2 linked regions of the Aromatoleum aromaticum EbN1 genome follow. The protein of the gene in region 1 binds, or shares a complex with, the protein of each later gene. Links are inferred from orthologs where the notes say so. Each region holds a gene or a part of one and is shown in the gene's direction. Other genes may lie near its edges.

The links.
Region 2: the proteins of xseA (region 1) and EBN1_RS12510 are in contact, whole or in part, in a cryo-EM structure (PDB 8TXR), measured with the Escherichia coli proteins. The link is inferred for Aromatoleum aromaticum EbN1 from one-to-one orthologs.

What each region holds. Positions count from the first base shown.
Region 1 is NC_006513.1:3,005,501-3,019,697, reverse strand. What follows is about bases 7,566-10,375. They hold xseA (exodeoxyribonuclease VII large subunit), read left to right. Parts: upstream 7,566-8,187; coding sequence 8,188-9,564; downstream 9,565-10,375. Other genes in these bases: EBN1_RS14325 (superoxide dismutase), read left to right, coding at 9,698-10,285; EBN1_RS14335 (MotA/TolQ/ExbB proton channel family protein), read right to left, coding at 7,566-7,887. Also shown: rpsT (30S ribosomal protein S20), read right to left, coding at 75-341; murein biosynthesis integral membrane protein MurJ, read left to right, coding at 459-1,994; EBN1_RS14370 (YbhB/YbcL family Raf kinase inhibitor-like protein), read left to right, coding at 2,106-2,741; EBN1_RS14365 (6-phosphofructokinase), read right to left, coding at 2,767-4,023; adk (adenylate kinase), read right to left, coding at 4,101-4,754; kdsB (3-deoxy-manno-octulosonate cytidylyltransferase), read right to left, coding at 4,836-5,612; EBN1_RS14350 (Trm112 family protein), read right to left, coding at 5,612-5,806; lpxK (tetraacyldisaccharide 4'-kinase), read right to left, coding at 5,787-6,797; EBN1_RS14340 (ExbD/TolR family protein), read right to left, coding at 6,848-7,270; more of EBN1_RS14335, read right to left, coding at 7,279-7,565; glutathione transferase GstA, read right to left, coding at 10,396-11,004; EBN1_RS14315 (PHA/PHB synthase family protein), read left to right, coding at 11,179-12,966; EBN1_RS14310 (hypothetical protein), read left to right, coding at 13,022-13,498; EBN1_RS14305 (CBS domain-containing protein), read right to left, coding at 13,595-14,038. UniProt on the Escherichia coli protein: Bidirectionally degrades single-stranded DNA into large acid-insoluble oligonucleotides, which are then degraded further into small acid-soluble oligonucleotides.
Region 2 is NC_006513.1:2,626,684-2,640,980, reverse strand. Bases 6,946-9,855 are described here. They hold EBN1_RS12510 (exodeoxyribonuclease VII small subunit), read left to right. Parts: upstream 6,946-8,232; coding sequence 8,233-8,478; downstream 8,479-9,855. Other genes in these bases: dxs (1-deoxy-D-xylulose-5-phosphate synthase), read left to right, coding at 9,396-9,855; EBN1_RS12505 (polyprenyl synthetase family protein), read left to right, coding at 8,475-9,371; EBN1_RS12515 (aromatic ring-hydroxylating oxygenase subunit alpha), read right to left, coding at 7,002-8,102. Also shown: EBN1_RS12545 (N-acetylmuramoyl-L-alanine amidase), read left to right, coding at 1-1,129; EBN1_RS12540 (bifunctional riboflavin kinase/FAD synthetase), read left to right, coding at 1,190-2,128; ileS (isoleucine--tRNA ligase), read left to right, coding at 2,145-4,964; lspA (signal peptidase II), read left to right, coding at 4,957-5,508; EBN1_RS12525 (FKBP-type peptidyl-prolyl cis-trans isomerase), read left to right, coding at 5,505-5,933; ispH (4-hydroxy-3-methylbut-2-enyl diphosphate reductase), read left to right, coding at 5,983-6,921; more of dxs, read left to right, coding at 9,856-11,261; GTP cyclohydrolase FolE2, read left to right, coding at 11,316-12,134; EBN1_RS12485 (MaoC family dehydratase), read right to left, coding at 13,856-14,297. UniProt on the Escherichia coli protein: Bidirectionally degrades single-stranded DNA into large acid-insoluble oligonucleotides, which are then degraded further into small acid-soluble oligonucleotides.

The sequences.
Region 1 (14,197 bases):
GCGGACGCGCCGCGGACAATAAAAAACGGCGACCCGAAGTCGCCGTTTTCACTTGCTGCCAGCGGGTGTAAAGATCAGGCGGTCATCGCCTTGATCGCGGCCGACAGGCGGCTCTTGTGGCGAGCGGCTTTGTTCTTGTGGATGATCTTCTTGTCCGCGATGCTGTCGATGGTGCTCATCGAGGTGCGGAACGTCGCTTGCGCCGCAGCCTTGTCGCCACCCACGACGGCCTTTTGCACAGCCTTGATCGCGGTACGCAGACGAGAACGCAGGCTGCCGTTGTGAGCGCGGGCCACGACCGCCTGACGGGCGCGCTTGCGGGCTTGTGCCGAATTGGCCATAGATGTTCTTCCGTTGGTTGGTTCTTGAAAACGCGCGAGTCTACCGATTCGGACTGTCCGATGCAAGTGCGCCGCGAGCCTCCAGCCGCTATCATCTCCCCCTTTTGGCTATCCCAGATGAATCTGCTGCGCGCCCTCGCCACCGTAAGCGGCATGACCCTGTTGTCGCGCATCCTGGGCTTCGTCCGCGATTTCGTCATTGCCCGGGCATTCGGCGCCGGGATCGCGACCGACGCTTTTTTTGTCGCGTTCCGTCTGCCGAACCTGCTGCGGCGCATGTTCGCCGAAGGGGCGTTCTCGCAGGCTTTCGTGCCGATCCTCGCCGAATACCGGAACCGCCAGGGGCCCGAGGAAGCGCACCGGCTCGTCAATCGCGTCGCCACGGCACTCGGGCTCGCGGTGACCGCAGTGTCGGTGCTCGGCATTCTCGCATCGCCCTGGATCATCCAGGTGACGGCGCCGGGGTTTGCGGCAACTCCGGACAAGTTCGCGCTGACCGTCGAGCTGACGCGCATCACGTTCCCGTACATCCTGTTCATGTCGCTCGTCGCGCTCGCCGGCGGCGTGCTCAACACCTGGAGCCGCTTCGCGATTCCGGCTTTCACGCCGGTGCTGCTGAACCTGTCGTTCATCGGCATGGCACTGTTCGCCGCGCCGTACTTCGACCCGCCGGTGCTCGCGCTCGGCTGGGCGGTGTTCATCGGCGGCGTGCTGCAGCTGATGCTGCAGCTGCGGCCGCTCGCGCGCATCGGGCTGCTGCCACGCTTCGACCTCAAGCTGTCGGACCCGGGCGTACGCCGCATCGCGAAGCTGATGGGGCCGGCGATGCTCGGCGTTTCGGTGAGCCAGGTGTCGCTGATCATCAACACCATCTTCGCGTCGTTTCTCCCCAGCGGCAGCGTGTCGTGGCTGTACTACGCGGACCGCCTGATGGAATTCCCCGCCGGACTGCTCGGCGCAGCGCTCGGGACGATCCTGCTGCCGAGCCTGTCGAAGCTGCATGCCGACGAACAGCCCGAAGCTTTTTCGTCGCTGCTCGACTGGGGCCTGCGCCTGACGCTGATGCTGACGCTGCCGGCGGCGCTGGCGCTGGCGTTGCTCGCGGTGCCGCTGATCTCGACGCTGTTCCAGCACGGCGCGTTCTCCGCCGCCGACGTGATGCAGACCCGCCTCGCGCTGATCGCATACAGCATCGGGCTTGCCGGGCTCATCCTCGTGAAGATCCTCGCGCCCGGCTTCTATGCGCGCCAGGACATCCGCACGCCGGTGAAGATCGCGCTGCTGACGCTCGCGGCGACGCAGCTGATGAACCTCGCGTTCATCGTGCCGCTGCAGCACGCGGGGCTCGCGCTGTCGATCGGCCTCGCGTCGCTGCTCAACGCGGGGCTGCTGTATCGCGGACTGAGGCGGCGCGGCGTGTACCGGCCGCAGCCGGCGTGGGGCCGGTTCTGGCTGCGGCTCGCGGGCGGGCTGGTGGTGCTCGGCGCCGTGCTGTGGTTCGGCCGTGGCGACGACGCGTGGTGGCTCACGGAAGGCGGGCTGGCGCGCGTGCTGCGGCTGTCGGCGATCGTCGCCGCCGGCGTGGTGGCGTATTTCGCGACGCTTTTGGCACTCGGCTTTCGCCTGCGCGATTTTCGCCGCCGCGCCGCGTAAGGCCTGCGTGAGTCCCATGTCGATCGGGAGGCGGGACACCGATCACCGCAACCCGCTCTACAATGAATCCATCCCGGCTTTCCCGCCGCCCCACCAAAGGAGCCCAAGGGCATGAAACTCACGAGCCAGAGCTTCACCGACAACGCCACGATTCCCGGCGAATTCGCATTCTGCATTCCGGCGGCTGCCGGGCACGTGTGCCTCGCCAGCAACCTCAACCCGCACCTGGCATGGACCAGCATCCCGTCCGGAACCCGCTCGTTCGCGCTGATCTGCCATGACCCTGATGTTCCAAGCAAGGGCGACGACGTCAATCAGGAAGGACGCGTCGTGCCGGCGAATCTGCCGCGCGTCGATTTCTTCCACTGGGTGCTGGTGGATCTTCCCGCCGAGCTGCGGGAAATTGCGGCCGGCAGCTTCTCGGCGGCCGTCACGCCGGGCGGCAAGCCCGGACCGCAGGCCCCGCATGGGCGTCACGGAATCAACGATTACACGGCGTGGTTCGCGGGCGACGAATCCATGCGCGGCGACTACTACGGCTACGACGGCCCCTGCCCGCCGTGGAATGACGAGCTGGTGCACCATTACGTCTTCACGCTCTACGCGCTCGACGTCGAATGCATCGCGCTCGAAGGCCGCTTCGGCGGCGCCGAAGTACGCAATGCGCTCGCGGGCCATGTGCTCGCCGAGGCGAAGCTGACCGGCCTCTACAGCCTGAATCCCGCGCTGGAGCGCCGCCCCGGGTGATCCAGGCGGGCGCGGCGAGCGTGCGTCACGGACGGTACGGCGCGAGCTTGCGCGGCACACCGGGCAGCGGGAAACGCGGATAATCCGGCAGCCCGCCGGCAAAACACGCCGGCATTTCCCCTTCGATCAGCGGGCGCAGGTACGTGCGCGCGGCGTCGGTGACGTGCAGCCCGTCGGGGCGAATGAAGGCGCGAGGCACCTGGCGTTCGAGGTTCGCGATCGCGGCCACCGCGACGGGCGCGACGTCCCAGCGGTATGGGGCGTCGGCGAGGCGGCGGATCGCGGCCATCACGCCGTCGCGCCCCGCCAGCGCATACTCCACCGCCGCCTGCCCGACCGCACGAGCCTGCGCGTGGTCGGTCGCCGACACCAGGTGGCCGGCCGCGCGCTGCAGGTAGTCCGGAATCGCCCAGTGATGCTTGTAGCCGAGGCGCGAGTGGATCAGGCGCGCGATGCACTGCCCGGCCCCGCCGAGCTGGACATGGCCTTTCGCATCCTCGTCCTGCTCCATCAGCAGCGAGCCGTCGGCGCGACGGATGCCTTCCGAGACGGTGACCGCGCAATAGCCGAGACGCGACACGGTGGACCGGACCACCGCGAGAAAAGCTTCCTCGTCGAACGGCACTTCGGGCATCAGGATCACATGCGGCGGCTCGTCGTCGTTGCGCGCGGCGAGCGCGGTCGCTGCGGCCAGCCAGCCGGCGTTGCGCCCCATGACTTCCAGCACGAACGCGCGCCCGACGCGGCTCGTCATCGCCGCCAGGTCGAGCCCGGCTTCGAGCATCGACGTCGCCGCGTACTTCGCCGCGGAGCCGAAACCGGGTGAACAGTCAGTGCCTTCGAGGTCGTTGTCGACGGTCTTCGGCACTCCGACGCAGACCAGCGGATAGCCGCGCTCCGCGGCCGCGCGCGACACTTTCGCGACCGTATCCATTGAGCCGTTGCCGCCGTTGTAGAGGAAATAACCGATGTCGTGGGCCGCAAGCACTGCGAACAGGCGGTCGTACTGGTCGCGATTCGCCTCCGGCGGATCGAGGTCGAAGCGGCACGAGCCGAACGCCCCGCCCGGCGTGCCGGCCAGGCGGCGCAGATCGACGACCGACAGCGGCGCGGTGTCGATCAGGTCCTCGTCGAGCGCGCCGAGAATGCCATGCCGCGCCGCAAGCACCCGGCCGACCGCATCGGCGCGGGCCCGAGCCGCTTCGATGACGCTTGCCGCGGTCGCGTTGATGACCGCGGTCACCCCGCCGGACTGGGCATAGAGCAGGTTGGCTTTGTTCATCACGGTCCGGAAGCGCAAACGCGGCGAGGGACGGGAAAAATTCCCGCCGCTCGCCGCACCATGCGGGAAAACCCGGTTTACTTCAGCGCCGCGAAAGCCCGCGAAGTGATCTCGTCCACCGCGCCGAGGCCACTGATCTTGCGCACTTTCGGCGTGCCCGGCTCGCCCGACGCGGCCCACTTCGAGTAGTACTCGACGAGCGGCTTGGTCTGCGAATGATAGACCTCGAGGCGCTTCGCCACCGTCTCCTCGCGGTCGTCGTCACGCTGGACCAGGTCTTCGCCGGTGAGGTCGTCCTTGCCGGCGACTTTCGGCGGATTGTACTTGACATGGTAGGTGCGCCCCGACGCCAGGTGCGCGCGCCGCCCGCTCATGCGCTCGATGATCTCGCTGTCGGGCACGTCGATTTCGAGGACGAAATCGATCGGCACGCCGGCTTCCTTCATCGCGTCGGCCTGCGGGATCGTCCGCGGGAAGCCGTCGAACATGTAGCCGGACTTGCAGTCGTCTTCCTTCAGGCGATCCTTCACGAGGCCGATGATGATGTCATCGGACACCAAGCCGCCCGCGTCCATGACTTTCTTCGCCTCGACGCCCAACGGGGTGCCGGCCTTGACGGCGGCGCGCAGCATGTCACCCGTGGAAATCTGCGGAATGCCGAACTTCTCCTTGATGAAGTTCGCCTGCGTACCTTTTCCCGCGCCCGGCGGTCCCAACAGAATCAGACGCATACACCTCTCTCCCAGTCAGGCGGCCAATGCTGCCGGCCGCGTCGTTATGCAAAAAAGAACTGCCAACAAAAGCCGCAAAACTTAACCGACTCGTTCATGCCGGTCAAACGCCGCCCGCACGCGCTCGAGGTCTTCGGGCGTGTCGACGCCCGCTGCCGGCGCGACCGCGACGGTCATCACCCGGATCCGGTGTCCGTGCCACAGCGCGCGCAACTGTTCGAGCGCTTCCCATTGCTCGAGCGGCGACGGAGCGAGGCTCGCGTAGCAGCGCAGGAACGCGACGCGGTACGCGTACAGGCCGACGTGACGCAGCACCGGCAGGCCGGCGGGAATATCGTCGCGGGCAGTGGCGAACGCATCGCGCGCCCACGGGATCGGGGCGCGCGAAAAATACAGCGCGTGATCGTGCGCATCGCAGACGACCTTGACGACGTTCGGGTTGAACAACTCGGCGGCGGCGTGCAGCGGGTGGGCGGCGGTCGCGATCGCCGCGACCGGGTCGTCGGCGAGCGCCTGCGCGACCGCCGCGATCAGCTTCGGCTCGATCAGCGGTTCGTCGCCCTGGACGTTGACGACGATGTCGTCCGCTTTCCAGCCGAGCGCGTCGACGACTTCGGCGAGCCGATCCGTGCCGCTCGGATGATCTTCCCGCGTCATCAGCGCGTCGCCGCCGGCCGCCCTGACCGCGTCGAGCACCTCCGGGTGATCGGTGGCGACCCACACCGACGCGGCGCCGGCGCGGCGCGCCTGCTCGAGCACGCGCACGACCATCGGCTTGCCGGCGATGTCGGCGAGCGGCTTGCCCGGAAGCCGGCTCGACGCGTGGCGCGCCGGGATGACGACGTGGAACGCGGCCATCAGCGGCGCCGCAAGGCGTCGACTTCTTCAGCGCCGAGCTGGCGCGCTTCCTCTTCGAGCATCACCGGAATGCCGTCGCGGACGGGGAAGCCGAGGCGGTCGGCCTTGCAAACCAGTTCCTGCTTGTCCCTGACGAAGTCGAGAGGGCCCTTGCAGATCGGGCACACGAGGATTTCAAGCAGTCGGGCGTCCATGCGTCAGTTTCTCCAGGATACGTTCGGCGGCGCCCGCGGCGATATGCGCTTTCACCGGGAACTCCCAGGTGTCGGCGGACGCGAAAGACGCGCATTTTACCGCATCCTTGCTGGTGAGGATTTTCGGCTCGCCCGGTGCGAAATCGAGGTCCGCGGCGGTGAATGGATGATGATCGGGAAACGGGTGCGGCACGACCTCGAGCCCCATCCGGGTCAATTGGGCGAAGAAACGCTCAGGGCGGCCGATGCCGGCGACCGCGTGCACGCGCACGCCGCGAAACGCTTCGGCATTGCGGCATCCGGCGCCGTCGAGCCGGCGGAATTCGCTGCCTTCGAGATGCATCGCAAAAACCGGACGTCCGTCGAGAAGCGACGACAGCGCGGGCGACAGTGCACCATGGGCGATGATGATGTCGACGTCGCGCAGGCGGCCCGGCCCTTCGCGCAGCGGCCCCGCGGGCAGCAGCCAGCGATTGCCCAGCGTGCGTTCGTCGACGACCGCGATCTCGACATCGCGCGCGAGCGGGTAATGCTGCAGACCGTCGTCGGCGACGATCACGTCACATCCGGGGTATGCCTGCAGCAGCGCCCGCGCCGCTGCCGGGCGGTCGGCGCCGACGGCCACCGGACACGCGGTGAGCCGCGCGAGCAGCACCGGCTCGTCGCCGAACAGCCGGACATCTCCGTGCGGCGGCACGATCACGGCGCCGGGAGCTTTGCCGCCATAGCCGCGGCTGACGATGCCGGGCGTAAAGCCCGCGTCCCGCAGCCGGGCGACGAGCCATTCGACGACCGGCGTCTTGCCGCTGCCCCCGACCGCGATGTTGCCGACGACGACGACCGGCACCGGAAGGCGTACCGCACGCCGGATCCCGAGCCTGAACAACTGCCGGCGCACGGCCGCGAGCAGCAGGAACAGGCCCGACAGCGGCAGCAGCAGCCTGGCGGCGAGCGAGCGGGTCTGCCAGAAAGCCGGCGCGTTGCGCGCCATGGTTCAGAACGACCGCACCGGCCCCGGGCGGGGAGAGGCAGGGGCCGGCGTCATTGGGGCGGCGCCTGGACCGCGAACGTGATGCGCGAGAGGCCCGCCCGCTGCGCTGCCTGCATCGCGTTGATGACGCTTTGATGCGCGGCTTTCGCGTCGGCATTGATGACGACGACCGGCTCATCCTTTCCGGCAGGAACCGCGCGTCCGAGCGCCACCGCGATCGCCTCGATGTCCTTGCCTCCGACCGGCTGCCGGTTCACGAGGATGTCGCCGGTGGCGCTCACTGCAAGGTCGATCTCGTCCGGGATCGTCTCGGCCGGCTGCGCTTCGCCGGTCGGCAGGCTGATCTGGAGGCCCGAGACCTTCGAGAACGTCGTCGTCAGCACGAGGAAGATGATCAGGACGAGCATGATGTCGATGAGCGGGATCAGGTTGATCTCCGGCTCTTCCTGGCGTCGGCCGCGCTGGAAGTTCATTTGCTTTCTCAGGCGCGACGCTCGCCGTGCACGACTTCGACGAGCCTGATCGCCTGCTGCTCCATCTCGATGACGAAACTGTCGACGAGGGCGCGGAAATGACGCCAGAAGATCGTCGCCGGGATCGCAATGATCAGCCCCAGGCCGGTGGAGTTGAGCGCGGTCGAGATGCCCTGCGCGAGCTGCTGCGGGTTCGTGCCGGCAGCGCTTTGCGACGCGAAGATGTCGATCATGCCGACGATGGTGCCGAAAAGCCCCATCAGCGGACTGATCGCGGCGATCGTGCCGAGGGTCGTCAGGAACCGTTCGAGCTCGTGCGCGACCACGCGCCCGCTTTCCTCGATCGCCTCCTTCATGACATCGCGCGAACTGGTGACGTTGCGCAATCCGGCGGCGAGGACTTTCCCGAGCGGCGAATGGGCCGCGACGCGGTTCGCCATTTCACCCGATACGCCTTTCTGACGCAGATCCGCGAGCACCTTGTCGAGCAGGTCGGGAGGGGCAATTCTGGAACGGCGCAGCGTCGTCAGGCGCTCGATGATGAGTGCCAGGGCGATCACCGATGCCAGCAACAGCGGCCAGATCGGCCAGCCCGAGGCCTGTATGAGCGCGAACACGCGAGAAGACTCCCCTTTGCAAAGGCGGAACTCTAGCGTTCGCATGTCGGCAGGGCAAGCTCGGCCACTCGGGCAGCGGGCCTCGAAGAATCCACAAAAGCTGTGGATAAGTATGTGGATTTTTCGCGGATAGCGCCCCGAAACTCTGTCGCGTCAAGCCAATGGCCACTTCGATCAAAAAATGAGCAACTAAAATTTTCTTTATTATCAATATGTTGAAAATACGACCTTGAATAGAAAGGGTTTTCCTGATCAGGATTGACAAGGCGCCGCGCTTGTGGATTCCGCTACAATCCGCGCATGCAAACCGAGCTCCCGCATGGCGACGGGGATCCGTGCCGCCTCCCTTCGGCTGGCCACGTGCTGAGCGTCGCCGAACTCAACCGGCTCGCGCGCCAGACGCTCGAATCCCGTTTTCCGCTGCTGTGGGTCGGCGGCGAACTGTCCAACCTGACTCGCGCGCCATCGGGCCACCTGTACTTCACGCTGAAAGATGCGCAAGCGCAGGTTCGCTGCACGATGTGGCGCAATCGCGCCCAGTTGCTGCCGTTCCGGCCGGAAAACGGCATGCGCGTCGAAGCCCGCGCGCTGGTGACGCTGTATGAGGTGCGCGGCGACTTCCAGCTCGGTATCGAAGCGCTCCGGCAAGCCGGAGTCGGAAATCTTTTCGAAACCTTCGTGCGCCTGAAGGACAGGCTCGCCGGCGAAGGACTGTTCGATGCCGCCCTCAAGCGGGCGCTGCCGCGCTACCCGCGACGCCTCGGCGTCGTCACGTCGCCGGCAGCGGCCGCGTGGCACGACGTTCTCGCGACGCTGCGGCGACGGGCGCCGCACCTCGAAGTCGTGCTGTACCCGGCTCCGGTGCAGGGAGAGGCGGCTCGAACGCGATTGGCCGAAGCGGTGCGCGTGGCCTCGGCGCGCGCCGCAACGGATGGCATCGACCTGCTGCTGCTGGTGCGTGGTGGCGGCGGCATCGAGGATCTATGGGCGTTCAACGACGAAAACCTCGCCCGGGCGATCCGCGCCTGCCCGGTGCCGGTGGTCAGCGGCATCGGACACGAGACCGACTTCACGATCGCCGATTTTGCCGCCGACCTGCGCGCGGCGACGCCAACCGGCGCAGCCGAACTCGCGAGCGCCGGCTACCATGAAGCCTGTGCGCGCCTCACTTCGCTCGGCCGGACGCTTTCGGCAGCCCTGCACTATCGCCTCGACACGCTCGCACAGCGGCTCGACCGCGCCGCCTTGCGCCTTGTCCACCCGCGCGAACGCCTGGCGGTGGCACACGAGCGTACGGCCCGTCTCGGCGTGCGGCTCGCCGCCGCGATGAGCCGGCGTCTCGAGCGCCTGCACGCCCGCAATGAGCAGCTTTGCCTTCGCCTCGAGGCGCGCCGGCCCGACATCGACCGCGAGGCCGAACGCTGCGCACGCCTGGCGAACCGCCTCGTCCTCGCCGCAGATCGCCTGATCGACCGGCAGAGCGCACGCCTGGAAGGCCTCGCCGCCCATCTTCAGCACCTCGCGCCACACGCCGTGCTGGCGCGCGGCTACAGCATCACGCGGGATGCGCAGGGCCATATCCTGCGCACGTCAGCGGGCGTCGGCAGCGGTGAAAAGGTATCGGTCGAACTGGCCACCGGCCGACTTCATGCTACGGTGAACAGCACGGACGCATGACGCGAAAAACGCGCGGTTCCGGCAGAGCGCTGTTTGCGGAGTCGCTGTTGCGGCATTGCCACCATCATCAAAGCCCGACTAGAATCGTCAGGCTTTTAGCCCAACAACCTGAATTGCAACAGGAGAGAGAAAAATGGAACATACCCTGCCTCAGCTGCCCTACGCGAAAGAAGCGCTGGCCCCGCACATCTCGGCCGAGACGATGGAATTCCACTACGGCAAGCATCACCAGGCCTACGTGACGAACCTGAACAACCTGATCAAGGGCACCGAATTCGAGAACCTCGATCTCGAGGCAATCGTCAAGAAGGCCCCGGCTGGCGGCATCTACAACAACTCCGCCCAGGTCTGGAACCACACCTTCTTCTGGAACTGCATGAAGCCCAACGGCGGCGGCGAACCGGCGGGCTCACTGGCCGACGCGATCAAAGCCAAGTGGGGGTCGTTCGAAGACTTCAAGAAGGCTTTCACCACCTCGGCCGTCGGCAACTTCGGCTCCGGCTGGACGTGGCTCGTGAAAAAAGCCGACGGCAGCGTCGACATCGTCAACATGGGCGCTGCGGGCACGCCGCTGACGACCGGCGACGAGCCGCTGCTGTGCATCGACGTGTGGGAACACGCCTATTACATCGATTACCGCAACCGCCGCCCGGACTTCGTCGCCGCGTTCCTGAACAATCTCGCGAACTGGGACTTCGCATCGAAGAATTTCGCCGCCTGAGCGAGCGCTGAACGCTGTTTCGCAGCCCTTCCACGGGCCGCGCAAAAAACACAACGGCCCGTCGACTTCACATCGACGGGCCGTTTTTCCGGGTGCAAGAGCCCTCGTCGCTACGCGACCAGGCCTTCGGCTTTCATCGCCTCCTGCACCTTGGGCCGCTGCGCGACACGCGCGATGAACGCCTGGATGTTGGGCCACTTCGCGACGTCGATCTTCAGCATCCCCGTCCAGTTGAGCACGGTGAAAAGATACGCATCGGCAGCTGTGAAGGTGTCACCGGTGACGAACTGCTTTCCGGCAAGGATTTTTTCCAGCGCATCGAGGCGGCGCTCGATCGTGCCGAGCTGCACCTGTTTGGACTCCGGCGTCATCGCCGGATTGAACAGCGCCCCGATCTGCTTGTGAACTTCGGTGGCGGCGAAATTGAGCGCCTCCATCTGGTGGTAACGCTCCATCGTGCCGAATTTCGGCACCAGCCCCGATTCGGGTTTCTGGTCCGCGAGGTACTGGCAGATGACACCGACTTCCGTGAGCACCTCGCCATTGTCGAGGACCAGCGCCGGCACGTAGCCTTTCGGGTTGATCTTCCAGTAGTCGTCGCCGCCGGCCGTCTTCTTCGTCGGGAGATCGACTTTTTCCAGTTCGACCGCAAGGCCCAGTTCGCGCGCGACGATATGCGGCGCCAGCGAGCATGCTCCGGGGGAGTGATAGAGCTTCATCGACGTCTCCTTCGAGGGAATTGAATCCTGAGGGGCTGCGCGTTCCGGCGATTGAACGTTCCTTCCGCCCCATGCCGGGCAGCGAAAACTCTAACACAGCATAAAAGAATGCCCCACACTATGCGCGAGCCCCGCTCGACGGATAATCGCCCCGCTGTTGCCCTGCAGGAGCAGATGAACATGAATATGCGCAATCCCTCGCCCGCGACGCCCCCGACAATTCCGGAATCGCCCTCAAGCAGTCGCAATCCTCTCGACATCAAAGTCCATGCCGCGCTGGCACGGGCGACGTCGTCGATTTCCCCGATGTCCCTGCTGCTCGCGAGCATCGACTGGGCCGGACACCTTGCCGGCTCGCCAGGCAAACGGCTGGAGCTCGTCAACCTCGCGCTCGAACAGAACCGTCGCCTGGTGCGCTACATCCGCGAACTCGCCCTCGCGCTGCCGGCCTCGCCGGCGCACGAATGCATCGAGCCTCCGGCGCGCGACCGGCGCTTCATCGCCGACGAATGGCACCACTGGCCGTTCAACCTGATGCACCAGTCCTTCCTGCTCGCAGACGAATGGTGGCAGGCGGCGACGCGCGGCGTTCCCGGCGTCTCCCGGCATCATGAGAACGTCGTCTCGTTCACCGCACGTCAGTCGCTCGACGTCTTTTCGCCAGGCAACTACCTCGCGACGAATCCGCTGGTGTTGAAACGCACCACGGAGCAAGGAGGAACGAACCTGTGGCGGGGGCTGGTGAATGCGCTGGACGATCTCGAGCGCGTCGCGACCGGACATCCTCCCGCCGGCGCCGAAGACTTCGTCGTCGGCCGCGATGTCGCCGTGACGCCGGGCAAGGTCGTGCTCAAGAACCGCCTGATCGAGCTGATCCAGTACTCGCCGACGACCGAAAAAGTCCACCCCGAACCGGTCCTGATCGTTCCGGCGTGGATCATGAAGTACTACATCCTGGATCTGTCACCGCACAATTCGCTCGTGAAGTACCTCGTCGACCAGGGGCACACGGTGTTCTGCATCTCGTGGAAGAACCCCGGCGCAGAAGAATCCGACCTCGACATGGAAGACTACGTGCAGTCCGGCTTCCATGCGGCGCTTACAGCGGTCAATGCGATCGTCCCCGACCGCAAGGTGCATGCCGCAGGCTACTGTCTCGGCGGCACGCTGCTGTCGATCGCCAACGCGGCGATGGCGCGCGACGGTGACGAGCGGCTCGCATCGATGACGCTGTTCGCGGCACAGACGGATTTCACCGAGCCGGGCGAACTTGCACTCTTCATCGACGAAAGCCAGGTCAGCCTGCTCGAAGCCCAGATGGCCGAGACCGGCTATCTCACCGCCGGGCAGATGGCGGGCGCGTTCCAGTTGCTGCGCTCGTACGATCTGCTGTGGTCCCGCATGGTCGGCGAATACCTGATGGGCGAGCGCGCGCCGATGAACGACCTGATGGCGTGGAACGCCGACGCAACGCGCATGCCCGCTCGCATGCACACGCAGTACCTGCGGCTGCTGTTTCTCAACGACGACCTGAGCGAGGGGCGTTATCCGGTCGGGGGCAAACCCGTCGCGCTGAGCGACATCGACACGCCGATTTTCTGTGTCGGCACGGTCACGGACCACGTTGCGCCGTGGCGGTCAGTCTACAAGTTGCATTACCTGACCCCGGCGGAAATCACCTTCGTGCTGACCAGCGGCGGCCACAATGCCGGCATCATCAGCGAGCCCGGGCGGGCACGACGGCACTTCCAGATTCTTGAGCGACGTGAAGGCGGCAACTATGTCTCACCCGACCACTGGCTTGCAGTTGCGCCCGAACACGAAGGATCGTGGTGGCCGGAGTGGGTTGCCTGGCTGAAAGCGCGCTCGGCGGCTCCGGTCGCACCGCCGGCATTGGGTGCCCCGCAGTCCGGCTACCCCGCCCTCGATGACGCCCCCGGCCAGTACGTGCGGGAAAAATAGGCATTCTCGGGCTTCCGCACCCGTCCCCTTCGCCACTCCCGAAAAGGATGTCGCCATGCATTTCGACACTCGTGCGTCGCTCGCGCTGTACAAGACGAATCTCCAACTGCACTTGCGCCTGTGCGCGCTGCTGCGGGAAAACAGCCTGCGCTGGATCGACGCGAGCACTCATTCGATCAGCACTTGCAGCACCGAATTCGAGACCGTCATCGATCGCCTGCTGGCTGCCGACGATTGGGCTGCGGTTACGCTTGCAGCGGGCGAAATGCCGTGGAAAGCCGCGCAGCACCAGCTCAACGCCGTGCAGCGCCTCGCCGAAACGATGATCGGCAGCCACAGCGCCTTCGTCACTTCGGCGCAGGAAGCCTTGTCGACGTGGCAGCGGGACGCCGCTGCGGCGCTGCGGGAGACGACTGGCGCGATGCCGCTCAGCACGACCTTGCGGGACCTGATCGAGGATTATCTACCTTCGGTGTCGCCGCCGCGAGCTGCCCCGGGCAAACCGTCGGGCGCACGCAAGGAGGCGCACTGAGACATCCTCCGGACTCATCCCCGCGGGAGGGAGTCCGGCAGCAACGTAGCAGCAGCGGAATTGAGGAGGCCGCCGAGGAGGCCGAATCGCCTGCGCTCAGATCCCGCGGTCACCGGCGATGTAGTGTTCGAGTTGCTCGATGATGAAGCGCTGTTCCGAGACGATGCTTTTCACCAGATCGCCGATCGACACGATGCCGACCACTCTGCTGGACTCGACGACGGGAAGATGGCGAAGCCGCTTCTCGGTCATCAGCGCCATGCATTCCTCGTTGGTCTGGTTCAGGCTCACATACATCACCGGCGACGACATGATCGCGCTCACCGTCAGATCCCTCGACGAGCGCGCGAGCAGGATGACTTTGCGTGCGTAGTCGCGTTCGCTGACGATGCCCGCGAGGCGCTCGCCTTCCATGACAAGAAGCGCGCCGACATTGTGTTCCGCCATCCGCCCGAGCGCATCGAACACTGACGCGTCGGGGCCGATCGTATGAACGGTCGGATCGGGCTTCTCCTTCAGAATGGCGGCGACGCTTTTCACGGGCTTCTCCCTTGCGGATCGGCAATAATTGATCGTAGCCCCTGGAGGCCGGCGTTGCCAGCGGCGCGAAACCGCGTCGCAAAGCGGCGCTGTTTTTTCCGGTCTCGGGCAAGTGCACACTGCCGAACGGCCGAGGATGCTCTAACATTGCGACCAATG
Region 2 (14,297 bases), 380 kb from region 1 along the record:
GTTCAGCCACCTTCTCGTCAAGGATCCCGACCGCCTCGTGGTCGATCTCGAAGATGTCGAACTCGACAGCGTGCTGCAGACCTTGCCATCCAAGGTGCTCGAGTCCGATCCGTACATCCGGCTGATTCGCGCCGGGCAGAATCGCCCCGGCGTGGTGCGGCTGGTCGTCGAACTGAAGAACGAGATCGCTCCGCAGATATTCACGCTCGAGCCGGTCGGCGATTACCGCCACCGCCTGGTGCTCGATCTGTATCCCACCGTGCCGGTCGACCCGCTGCTGGCGCTGATCGAAAAATCCTCGCCGCTCGATGCCGCCGCCGGCGATACCGCAGCTGCGGGAAGCGACGACGCGCCGGTGCAGCAGGCGGCCGTGCAGGACAGGGCAAAGCGTCAGAAACGTCCACCCGCGAACCGGCTGCTCACGGTCGCGCTCGACCCCGGCCACGGCGGCGAGGACCCCGGCGCAGTCGGGCGGCGCGGCAGCTTCGAGAAAAACGTCACGCTGTCGATCGCACGCCGGCTGAAGCGGAAGATCGACGCCGAGACGAACATGCGCGCGGTGCTGACGCGCGACGGCGACTATTTCGTGCCGCTGCGCCAGCGGGTGACGCGGGCACGACAGGTACAATCGGACCTCTTCGTGTCGATCCACGCCGACGCTTTCGTCCGCCCCGAAGCACGCGGCAGCTCGGTGTTCGTGCTGTCGGAAAGGGGCGCCTCGAGTTCGGCCGCGCGCTGGCTCGCGCAAAAGGAAAACGACGCCGACCTGATCGGTGGCGTGAATCTCGCGAAACAGGAAGGTCATCTCGCGCGAACGCTGCTCGACTTGTCGCAGACGGCGACGATCAACGACAGCCTGAAGCTCGGCAAGGCAGTGCTGAACGAGCTCGGCGACATCAACACGCTGCACAAGGCGCACGTCGAACAGGCTGGATTCGCGGTGCTGAAAGCGCCGGACATCCCGTCGATCCTTGTCGAGACCGCGTTCATCAGCAACCCGGAGGAAGAGCGACGCCTGAACGACGACGCCTATCAGGACAAAATGGCTGAAGCGATCATGCGGGGCCTGCGCCGCTACTTCAAGGACAACCCGCCGCTCGGGCCGACCCGGGTCGCGCAGCTGGACTGACCGGCGGGAACCGCCAGAGCGCTCGCGTTGCCGTTATAATTACCGCTTTTTCGGGCGGTCATGCAGGTTTTTCGCGGGATTCCGGAGCGCGCCGCGCAGTCCTCGGTTCTCACCATCGGCAATTTCGACGGGGTGCACCGCGGCCACCAGGCGCTGCTCAAGCTGCTCACCGACAAGGCCCGTTCGCTGGCCCTGCCGGCGGTGGTGCTCACGTTCGAACCCCATCCGCGTGAATACTTCTGCCCGGCCGATGCGCCGGCACGCCTCGCGTCGCTGCGCGAAAAGCTGCTGCTGCTCGCCAGCTGCGGTGTTGACCGCGTCCACGTCTGCCGCTTCGACGCGCGCTTCGCAGCGCTGACCGCGGACCAGTTCATCGACGACATCCTCGTGCGCGGCCTCGGCGTGCGCCACTTGATCATCGGCGACGACTTCCGTTTCGGCGTGAAGCGCCAGGGCGACTTCGCGTTGCTCCAGGCACGGGGCGCCAGCCACCGGTTCGCGGTCGAAGCGATGCCGACCCTCGACATCGATGGCGAACGCGCTTCCAGCTCTGCGATCCGCGCGGCCCTTGCCGAAGGCGATCTCGCGCATGCCGCGCGCCTGCTCGGCCGTCCCTACAGCATCGCCGGGCGTGTCGTCCACGGCGACAAGATCGGCCGCACGCTCGGCTATCCGACCGTCAACATCCAGATGAAACACCGGCGGCCGGCGTTGTCCGGCGTGTTCGCGGTCGCTGTCGAAGGACTCGCCGCGGAACCCGTCGCAGGCGTCGCGAGCATTGGCGTGCGGCCGACGATAACCGCTTCGGGGCGTCCGAGGCTCGAAGTCCATCTCTTCGACTGGAACCGCGACTGTTACGGCGCTCATCTGCGCGTCCATTTCCTCAACAAGCAGCGCGACGAAACCAAGTTCGAATCGCTCGACGCGCTCATCGCCCAGATTGCGCGGGACGCGGAAAATGCCCACGCCTGGTTCGCACAACACCCGATTCGCCCCTGAGGCCGAAAACACCATCATGGCTGATTACCGCAAGACCCTGAACATGCCCGACACCCCGTTCCCGATGCGCGGCGATCTCGCGAAGCGCGAACCGGGGTGGGTCGCCGACTGGCAGGCGAAGAAGCTCTACCAGAAGGTCCGCAAGGCGGCGGCCGGGCGGCCGAAGTTCGTCCTGCACGACGGGCCGCCCTACGCGAACGGCGACATCCACATCGGGCACGCGGTGAACAAGATCCTCAAGGACATCATCGTCCGCTCGAAGACGCTAGCCGGCTTCGACGCACCCTACGTTCCGGGATGGGACTGCCACGGCCTGCCGATCGAGCACCAGATCGAGAAGCAGCACGGCAAGCACCTGCCGGCCGATCGCGCGCGCGAACTGTGCCGCGAGTACGCCGCAGAACAGATCGAGCGGCAGAAGAAGGACTTCATCCGCCTCGGCGTGCTTGGCGACTGGGACAATCCCTACCGCACGATGAACTTCTCGAATGAAGCGGACGAGATCCGCGCGCTTGGCGAGCTGTTCCGCAAAGGCTTCCTGTTCAAGGGACTGAAACCCGTGAACTGGTGCTTCGATTGCGGCTCGGCGCTCGCCGAGGCCGAAGTCGAGTACCAGGACAAGAAATCGCCGGCGATCGACGTGGGCTTCCCGCTTGTCGACAACGAACGTGACAAGCTTGCGCACGCCTTCGGCCTCGATACCCTGCCGGAGCAGCCCGTCTATATCGTGATCTGGACGACGACGCCCTGGACGATTCCGTCCAATCAGGCGCTCAATGTGCATCCCGAACTGATATACGAACTGGTTGAAACACCGAAGGGTCTGCTGATCCTCGCTGCCGAACTGCGGGCATCGGCCCTCGAACGCTACCAGCTCGAAGGCCGCGTGCTCGCTGCGGCTCGGGGCGTCGCGCTCGACCGCATCAACTTCCGCCATCCGTTCTACGACCGTCTCTCGCCGGTCTTCCTTGGCGACTACGTCGCGGCCGATGCTGGCACGGGCATCGTGCATAGCGCGCCCGCGTATGGCCTCGACGACTTCGTCTCCTGCACCCGCTACGGCATGCGCAACGACGAAATCCTGAATCCGGTGCAGGCCGACGGCACTTTTGCCGGGAGCCTGCCCTTCTTCGGCGGCCTGTCGGTGTGGGATGCGAACCCGAAGATCGTCGACAAGCTCGCCGAAGTCGGCAGCCTGTTCGCCTCGGGCACGCTGACGCACAGCTACATGCACTGCTGGCGCCACAAGACGCCGGTGATCTATCGCGCGACGACGCAATGGTTCGTCGGCATGGACCGCCTGCCGGGACGCGAAGCGGTCGAGCCCGGCAGCGCGACGCTGCGCGAACTGGCGCTGAAGGCCGTCGACGAGACGCAGTTCTATCCCGCGTGGGGCAAGGCGCGGCTGCATTCGATGATCGCGAACCGGCCCGACTGGTGTGTGTCGCGCCAGCGCAACTGGGGCGTCCCGATCCCGCTGTTCCTGCACAAGGAAACCGGCGAACCGCATCCGCGCTCGCTCGAACTGCTCGAGCAGGTCGCACAGCGCGTCGAACAGCACGGCATCGACGCCTGGTTCAAGCTCGACGCGGCCGAGCTGCTCGGCAGCGACGTCGCGCAGTACGACAAGATGCGCGACACGCTCGACGTCTGGTTCGACTCCGGCACGACGCACTGGACGGTATTGCGCGGCTCGCACGCTGCCGACAGCCAGTGGCCGGCGGCCCTCTATCTCGAAGGCTCGGACCAGCACCGCGGCTGGTTCCACTCGTCGCTCCTGACCGGCTGCGCGATCGACGGACGTGCACCGTACGACGCACTGCTGACGCACGGCTTCGTTGTCGACGGCCAGGGCAAGAAGATGTCGAAGTCGAAAGGCAACGTCGTCGCGCCGCAGGAAGTCTCGGACAAGCTCGGCGCCGAGATCCTGCGCCTGTGGGTCGCCGCCACCGACTATTCGGGTGAGCTCACGATCTCGAAGGAGATCCTCGACCGTGTCGTCGAAGTCTATCGCCGCCTGCGCAACACGCTGCGCTTCCTGCTCGCCAACACTGGCGATTTCGACATCGCCCGCGACGGCGTACCGGTCGAGGAGTGGCTGGACATCGACCATTACGCGCTCGCGCTGACTCGCCGACTGCAGGAGCAGGTCACCGGCGATTACGCGCGCTTCGAGTTCCACAAGATCGTGCAGGCGCTGCAGAACTTCGCCGCCGAGGACTTGGGCGCGTTCTACGTCGACATCCTCAAGGATCGCCTGTACACGACGAAGGCTGATTCCCGCGCCCGCCGCGCCGCCCAGACCGCGCTGTGGCACATCACGCAGGCGATCACCCGGATGATGGCGCCGATCCTGACTTTCACTGCCGAGGAAATCTGGCGGGTGACGGGCAACGACGCCGAGGACAGCGTGATGCTGCACACCTGGCACGAATTGCCCGAACTCGGGGCAAGCGATGAAATCCTCGCTCGTTGGGAGCTGATCCGCAGCGCGAGGGCGGAGGTGCAGAAAGTGCTCGAAAGCCTGCGCAGCGACGGCAGGATCGGCGCTTCGCTGCAGGCAGAAGTGCGCGTGCGCGCGAGCGGGGCGCGTTTCGACGCGCTCGCGAGCGTCGGCGCGGATCTGCATTTCGTGCTGATCACGTCCCGCGCGGAACTGGTACGGGTCGAAACCGAAGCCGATGAAGGCGTGGACGCTGCGCCATCCAGTCACCAGAAGTGCGGTCGCTGCTGGCATTTCCGCGAAGACATCGGCGTCGATGCCGATCACCCGGAGCTGTGCGGACGCTGCTGCACGAACCTCCATGGCGACGGGGAAAGCCGCACGCATGCCTGAGGCCTCCCGAGAACCCGCGCCCGCCGCACCGCACGGGCTGACGCGACGCTTCTTCGGCTGGCTCGCACTGGCTGCGCTGGTCGTGGCGCTGGACCAGTTCGTGAAATGGCTGGTGCTGTCACGGCTCGACTTCGGCGAGGCGGTGCCCGTCACGGGCTTTTTCCAGCTCGTTCTGGTCTACAACCCCGGCGCGGCATTCAGCTTTCTTGCCGACCATTCGGGCTGGCAGCGCTGGTTCTTCATTGCACTCGCGCTCGTCGTCTGCGGCTGGCTGCTCGCGATGCTGCGCCATCACCAGCACGAACGTGCACTGCCGCTGGCGTTCAGCCTCATCATCGGCGGAGCGGTCGGCAATGTCATCGACCGGATCGTGCATGGCGCAGTGGTCGATTTTCTCTACTTCCATATCGGCCGCCACGGCTGGCCGGCCTTCAACGTCGCCGACTCCGCCATCACTGTCGGTGTCGCCGTGATGCTGTGGGCGCAGTTTCGCTCACCTCGTGACGCCTCCCGCGACTCATCCACTTCGGAGAACCCCTCGTGACCCAGATCGTCCAACCCGACAGCCTGGTGACGCTGCACTACCGCATCGCCATGGAAAACGGCCAGCCGCTGATCAGCACCTTCGAAAGCACGCCCGCGACGCTGCAGCTGGGCGCTGGAGAGCTGCTTCCCAGCCTCGAACGCCTGCTCGCCGGCCTCGAGATCGGCAAGCACCACTTGTTCACGCTCGCGCCCGAAGAGGCGTTCGGCCCCCACAATCCCGAGCTCGTCGAGCGCGTGAAACGGGAGCACATGCCCGAAGAGGAGATCGAACCGATGACGATCATGGAATTCGGCGCGCCCAACGGTTCCCGCTATTCGGGGCTGGTGCGGGAAATCAACGAAACGTTCGCGGTCGTCGATTTCAACCACCCGCTCGCCGGCAAGACGATCCGCTTCGAAGTGGAAGTGATCGGCGTTCTTTGAGCACGCGCTGAACGCGAACCCCCGACCCCAGCCACCCCAGGGACCAGCCATGGACGACAAGGAAATCCTGCTCGCAAATCCGCGCGGCTTCTGTGCAGGCGTCGAGCGCGCGATCGAGATCGTTGAACAGGCACTCGCACGTTTCGGCGCGCCGATCTACGTACGCCATGAAGTCGTGCATAACAAGTTCGTCGTCGACGGACTTCGTGCGAAGGGCGCGATCTTCGTCGAAGAACTTGACGAAGTGCCGACTGGCCAGACCGTGATCTTCAGCGCGCATGGGGTGCCGCAGGCCGTGCGCAGCGAAGCGGAAAGGCGCGGCTTGCGAGTTTTCGACGCGACCTGCCCGCTGGTGACCAAGGTGCATCTGGAAGTCGCACGCATGCGCGAGCAGGGGCGCGAGATCGTGATGATCGGACACAAGGGCCATCCCGAAGTCGAAGGGACGATGGGTCAGGTTGGTGACGGCATCCACCTCGTCGAAGTCGTCCAGGACGTCGCGAACATCGAGGTCGCCGACCCGCAGCAGCTCGCGTACGTCACGCAAACGACCTTGTCGGTCGATGACGCCGCCACGCTCGTCGCCGCACTCCGGGCACGCTTCCCGGCGATCGTCGGACCGAAGAAGGACGACATCTGCTACGCGACGCAGAACCGCCAGGACGCGGTCAAGTTCATGGCGCCGCGAGTCGATGTCGTGTTCGTCGTCGGCTCGCGCAACAGTTCGAATTCGAACCGCCTGCGTGAGGTTGCCGAACTGCTCGGCGTGCCGGCCTATCTCGTCGATAACGCCGAGGGCATCGAGCCGATATGGCTCGAAGACAAGAAACGCGTCGGCGTCACGGCCGGGGCATCGGCGCCGGAAGTGCTCGTCGATGCGGTCGTCGAACGCCTCAAGGAGTTGGGGGCAAGCTCGGTGCGCACGCTGGAGGGAGTGCCCGAGCGCGTAACCTTCCCGCTACCGCGCGAGCTTCAGACTCCGGACTGAACTCCCGCCGGCACGCGCCCGGCACATCACCAGACGCGATCGCCAGGCACCGTACCGGCCTCCCTCACCGCCCGCCGAAGTCAGAGATGCGGCCCGAGAATGCGCCGGTAGAACTCATGGAAATGCTGCATCCCGTCCTCGAGCGGCGACTGGTACGGCCCCACCTCGTCGCGCCCTTCCTGCAGCAACGCCCGGCGACCCCGGTCCATACGCTCGCCGATGTCGTCGTCCTCGATCGCGGTCTCCATGTAGGCAGTCTGTTCGGCTGCGACGAACTCGCGTTCGAACTCGACGATATCCTCAGGGTAGTAAAACTCGACGACGTTGGTCGTCCTGTTTACGTCCCGCGGAATCAGCGTGCTGACGACGAGCACGTGCGGATACCACTCGACCATCACGTTCGGGTAATACGTCAGCCAGATCGCGCCCTGGGGCGGCCGGTTGTCGCCGTAATAGGCGAGGACCGCCTCATGCCATCTTCGGTATGCATCCGAACCCGGTCTGGCCAGCGAAGTGACGCCCACACGCTGCACCGAATACCAGTCCCCGAATTGCCAGGTCAGGTCGTCACAGGTGACGAAGCCTCCCAGTCCGGGATGGAAAGGCGCGATGTGGTAATCCTCGAGGTACACCTCGATAAAAGTCTTCCAGTTGTAATTGCACTCGTGAATCTCGACCCGATCGAGCTTGAAGCCCGAAAAACCCAGTTCCGGCGCCAGTTCCATCCCCGCCAGGTCGGCACGGGCCGAGCGCGGGCCGGCGAACAACAGCCCGTGCCAGTTTTCCAGCGCGTCGCGCTGGAGGTCGAGACACGGATTCTCAGGAAAACGGGGCGCACCGAGAAGTCGGCCCTGCTGGTCGTACGTCCAGCGATGGACCGGGCAGACGATCCGTTCGGCAGTGCCGGTGCCCTGCAACATGATGGCCTGGCGGTGGCGACAGACGTTCGAAAGTCGATGGATGCCGTCCTGCGTGCGAAACAGCAGCCTGGAATGGTCCAGCCATTCGAGAGAGCGATAGTTTCCGACTTCCGGTACCATCAGCTCGTGGCCGACGTATCCCGCCCCGCCCTGGAACAACAGGCGCTTCTCGAGTTCGAAGATTTTTTCGTCGAAGTACATCGAAACCGGCAACTGGGAAACCGCCGGGGCCATTTTGGCCCTGGATGCGAGATCGGACATCCCCGAACCTCCCATGTAAATCCCAAGAAATTCGGAAAAAATGAGCGGATGATTCTATTCGAGAAGTTGTTTGACCGCCAGTAGCCCGATCGGTTACTTTTCCCCCTTTTATTTTGCACGGCCCCGAGTCATGGCCAAGGCCCCAACTGCGCCAAAATCCTTCGAATCCGCCATTGCCGAACTCGAAGCGATTGTTCAGGAAATGGAAAGCGGAGCAATCTCGCTCGAACAGGCGCTGGAACGGTATCAACGCGGCGCCAACCTGCTGAAACACTGTCAGGAAACTCTGCAAGCTGCCGAACAGCGGGTGCGCCAGCTGGAAAACGATGTTCTGGCCCCGCGGAATCCGGCTGAAGACATGAGGGACCAGGAATGAGCCACATGAATTTTTTGGCCTGGATGGAAGCCATCCAGCGACGCTCCGAAACCGCACTGGAAAACCTTCTCCCCGACGCGAACATCGCTCCCGCCCGGCTTCACGAAGCGATGCGCTACGCGGTACTGGGTGGCGGCAAGCGCATCAGGCCGCTGCTCGTCCATGCGGCAGGAGGTCTCGTCGGGGCTGCCCCTGAACGGCTGGACAAAGTTGCGTGCGCCGTCGAGCTGATCCACGCCTATTCCCTGGTCCATGACGACTTGCCGTGCATGGACAACGATGTGCTGCGGCGCGGCAAACCGACGGTGCATGTCGAATACGATGACGCCACCGCGTTGCTGGTGGGCGATTCCCTGCAGGCACTCGCCTTCCAGTCCCTCTCCGAGCACCCGCTGACCGAGGACCCGTCGGAACAGCTGTCGATGATCACCCAGCTCGCACGCGCGTCCGGCTCACGGGGCATGGCGGGCGGACAGGCGATCGACCTTGCTGCGGTAGGCAAACAGCTTAGCCGCGAAGAGCTCGAATACATGCATATCCACAAGACCGGCGCCTTGATCCGGGCCTCGGTCCTGCTCGGAGCTGCGTGCGGCGCGAGACTCGACTCAGACCGCCTGGAACGCCTCGATCACTACGGGAAGCTCGTGGGCCTGCTGTTCCAGGTCGTCGACGATATCCTCGATACGCAGTCCGACACGGCGACACTCGGAAAAACAGCCGGCAAGGATGCCGACAACAACAAACCGACTTACGTAACCCTCCTCGGCATGACGGAAGCCCGTGCGCTCGCCGAATCGCTGCTTGCCGACGCCCGTGAAGCCCTCACGCCTTTCGGACCCCAGGCCGCCAGACTCGACGAACTCGCCACTTTCATCGTCCATCGAAGATTCTGAATTCCGATTCCGCCGGACCTGCACATGCCCCCGTACCCCCTGCTTCACCGCATCGACTCACCGTTTGATCTGCGCAAGCTGGACCGTCGCGAACTCCCGGCCCTGGCCGCGGAGCTGCGCGCATTTCTGATCGAGTCGGTCTCGAAGACCGGCGGACACCTGTCTTCCAACCTTGGCACTGTCGAGCTGTCGATCGCGCTGCACTACATTTTCGACACGCCGGAGGACCGCATCGTGTGGGACGTAGGCCACCAGACCTACGGACACAAGATCCTCACCGGTCGACGCGAGGCAATGAGCAGGCTGCGCCAGTTCGGCGGAATCTCGGGCTTCCCGCGCCGCTCGGAAAGCAGCTACGACACGTTCGGCACAGCGCACTCGTCGACCTCGATCTCGGCGGCGCTGGGGATGGCGGTGGCTGCGCGCAACCGCGGCGAACAACGGCGCTCGATTGCGGTGATCGGCGATGGCGCGATGTCGGCGGGCATGGCCTTCGAAGCCCTGAACAATGCTGGAGACATGCGTGACATCAACCTTCTGGTGATTCTCAACGACAATGAAATGTCGATATCACCTCCTGTCGGCGCGCTGACGAAGATCCTCGCCCGCATGTTTTCGGGTCGTACCTACAATGCCGCGCGCCGTGCCGGCGAAAAGGTGCTGGGCGTATCCCCGCCGATGCTCGACTTCGCCCGCAAGGTCGAAGAGCATGTGAAGGGCCTGATCACCCCGGGAACGCTGTTCGAGGAGTTCGGCTTCCATTATTACGGCCCGATCGACGGGCATGATCTCGACGCCCTGATCCCGACACTGCAGAACCTGCGCAAGCTCAACGGCCCGCACTTCCTGCACGTCATCACGCGCAAGGGGCAAGGGTACAAGCTCGCCGAAGCAGATCCCGTCCTTTACCACGGGGTTTCGACATTCGACCATACAGCAGGCATCCAGACCGCCAAAGGTGCCGCCAAGCTCACGTACACACAGGTGTTCGGAGACTGGCTATGCGACATCGCCGCACAGGATGAAAAAGTCATCGGCATCACACCGGCGATGCGCGAGGGCTCCGGGATGGTGCGGTTCGCGCAGGAATTCCCGAATCGCTACTATGACGTAGGAATCGCTGAGCAGCACGCGCTGACGTTCGCCGCTGGCCTTGCATGCGAAGGCTTCAAGCCCGTTGTGGCGATCTATTCGACCTTCCTGCAACGCGCCTACGACCAGCTCATCCACGACATCGCGCTGCAAAACCTCCCGGTGATGTTTGCGATCGACCGCGCCGGACTCGTCGGGGCCGATGGCGCCACGCATCACGGAGCCTTCGATCTCTCCTACCTCGGCTGCATTCCCAACCTCGTCGTCATGGCACCCGCCGATGAAAACGAGTGTCGGCAGATGCTCTACACGGCTTACCGTCACAACGGACCCGCCGCCGTGCGGTATCCGCGCGGCGGCGGGATGCAGGTGGGACCGGAAACCGCGATGTCGGCGCTACCGATCGGCAAGGGCGAGATCCGCCGAAGCGGCCACCGCATCGCGCTGCTCGTCTTTGGCAGCCTGCTCTTCAATGCACTGCAGGCCGCCGAGCAGCTCGACGCGACCGTGGCCAACATGCGTTTCGTCAAACCGCTCGACGTCACGCTTATCGAGGAACTGGCCGCCAGCCACGACCTCCTCGTCACCCTCGAGGAAAATATCGTCATCGGAGGCGCCGGATCGGAGGTGGCGAGAGTGCTGGAAAGTTTGTCAGACCGTCCCCAGCTGCTGCGCCTGGGCTTGCCGGACACCTTCATCGACCACGGAGACCAGTCCCAGCTCCTCGAGTCGGTCGGGCTTGACGCTCCGGGCATTGTGGCCGCAATAAGGCGCCGCTTCAGCCCTGACAATAATTGAGCGTTTTTGTCGGGAATGATAGGATTCATTACCAGTTTCACCAGAGAACAGCAGATGACTTCCCAACAGGCTCATGCCATTCCCGACGTCCAGAACCTCAACGACAGCCGGAAACTGGCCATCGACAAGGTCGGCATAAAATCCATTCGTCATCCCGTGCGAGTCAGTGACAAGAACGGCGGCGTGCAGCACACGATTGCCGTTTTCAACATGTACGTCGGCCTCCCTCATAACTTCAAGGGAACCCACATGTCGCGCTTCATCGAGATCATCAATGGAAACGAGCGGGAGATTTCGGTCGAGTCCATCGAGCCGATGCTGCGTGAAATGGTCAAGCGCCTCGAAGCCGAGACAGGTCAGATCGAACTTACCTTCCCCTATTTCATCAACAAATCCGCCCCGATCTCCGGAGTGCAGAGCCTCATGGACTATGAGGTCACGTTTACGGCAGAAATACGGGAAGGGGGCGCGTACACTTTCACGATGAAGACCGTCGTACCGGTAACGAGCCTGTGCCCGTGCTCGAAAAAAATCTCGGAATATGGCGCTCACAATCAGCGCTCTCACGTCACCGTCACTGCTCAAACGAACAGTTTCCTCTGGATCGAAGAACTCGTGCAGCTCGTCGAAAGCCAGGCTTCCTGCCAGCTCTACGGCCTTCTGAAGCGCCCGGACGAGAAATACGTCACGGAGCATGCGTACGACAATCCAAAGTTTGTCGAGGACATGGTTCGGGACGTCGCCGGTCTTCTCAATGCCGAGGCCCGCATCGACTGCTATCGGGTGGAGTCAGAAAATTTCGAATCCATCCACAATCACTCGGCGTATGCGCTGATCGAATGTGACAAGCGCTTGGTTGTTGGCGCGAACTGAAGCCCGCGCTCAGTCACGCCCTCGCTGTTGCCAGCGAGGCGGAACAAGTCAAGATAGTTGTCGCCTGATTCATGCAACCAACCGCCCTATGTCTTCAGCATGCAAGTGGTCGCGTACGACCGCGTCGCGCTCCGGATTGAGCGTGACCGCGCCGATCGGGGTCCAGTCGCGTGTCCCACGGGACCAGCGTGCGGGGTGGCGCTCGCGGGCCTGGAGATACGTCTGATGGCGTGCAGCCAGGATCGCCCGATCCTCCAGCGCGTGTCGCTGCGCCGGCGTGACGTAGCGGATGCCGCTGTGGCGGTGCTCGAAGTTGTACCAGCGCACGAAGTCGTGTCCCCAGAGGCGGGCGTCTTCCAGGGTGGCGAAGCCGCGCGCCGGGAATTCGGGGCGGTACTTCGCCGTCTTGAAGAGCGACTCCACGTAGGCGTTGTCGTCGGAGACGCGCGGGCGCGAGTACGACGGTTTGACGCCCAGCCAGTGCAGCATCGCGAGCACCGTGGTGGCTTTGAGCGTGCTGCCGTTGTCGCCGTGAAGCACGGGTTTGTCGATCATCGCGTGGACGCCTTCGGAGAGCGCGGTGCGCTTGAGCAGGCTCACCGCATGGTCAGCGTCATCGGCGTCGTGGATCTCCCAGCCGACGATCTTGCGGCTGTAGAGGTCCTGGATCAGGTAGAGATAGAACCAGCGCCCCTGCACCTGCGTGGGCAGATAGGTCATGTCCCAGCACCAGACCTGGCCGGGCGCGGTGGCCACATGCGTGGTCGGCGTGCGCGAGCGCTGGGGCGCCCGGGCGCGACCCCGGTGACGGGTTTGCCCGTGGGCGCGCAGCACGCGCTGGAAGCTCGATTCGCTGGCGATATAGACGCCTTCGTCGGCCAGCGCCGGCACGATGCGCGCCGGCGGCTGATCGGCGAAACGCGGCTCGTTGGCCACCGCCAGGACGCGGGCGCGCTCCTCGTCGGTGAGCGCATGCGCGGGCGTCGGGCGCTCGGCCAGAGGCCGGCGGTCTCCGACCTGCAGGCCGTCCTCGGCCTTCCAGCGTTGCAGGGTACGCACGGTGATGCCAGCGAGCTCACACGCCGGGCGCAAGCGCGCACCGGCTGCGTGAGCAGTCTCGATGTGGCGGACCATCGTTTGGCGATCTTCCAGGCCGATCATGCGTCCTCGTCCTTGTCCGTTGGAAAGATCACCTCGAGCTTTTTTGACAGCACCAGCAGCGCGGCGGCTTCGGCCAAGGCCTTCTCCTTGCGGCGCAGGTCGCGCTCGAGGTCCTTGATGCGACGCCGGTCGGCCTTCTGTTCCCGGTGGCTGGTGCGCGCCGCGTCTTCGGGGTCGGCCAGCGCCTGTGTGGCCGCCGTGCGCCATTGCTCGAGCTCCTGCGGATACACGCCGTTCTCCCGGCACCAGGCGCTCTTGCTCGCCTCGTCCATCGCTGCGGTGACCAGCACTGCCTCGAATCGGGCCGGCGCTGTCCAGGCCCGCTCGCGAGCGGGCCTGGACAGCGCATCCGCGCGCCACCGCTCCAGCGTGGCCGTTGAAATGCTCAGTTCGCGGGAAACCGTCTCCACCGATGCGCTCTCCGGTGGCAACAACCGTGCTACCGCCTTGTCCTTGAATGCTTGTCCGTATCTGGCCACTTCGTTCTTCCGTTATCGCCCTCGGGTTTCGGATTCTATCGAGGCGACAACTATCTTGACCCAGAGGGGAGGGAAGACCCGTTATTGCCTGGCGGGAAGGTAGATCTCCGCATGGCCTTCGAGTACCACTTTTCCGGCCACCGTACAGACAGTATCAAAGAACGCCCGGCGCTTGTGAGCCACGAGCTCGCGTACTGTCACACGGGCGACGACCGTTTCGCCGACTTTCACTGAGGCCTTGAAGTTCAGCGACTGCCCGAGATAGATGCATCCCGGTCCTGGCAGCTTCGTACCGAACACTGCAGAAATGAAGCTCGCCGACAGCATCCCATGAGCGATTCGTTCGCCAAACATCGTCGACGCCGCAAATTCGGCATCGAGGTGAACGGGATTCGTATCACCCGAAATGCCAGCGAAAATAGCGATATCCGCCTCCGTCACGGTGCGCCCGATGGCCGCTGACATACCAACTTTCAGGTCCTCGAAATCGTGACCGTAGCACTGCGAAAAGTCGCGGACCGCT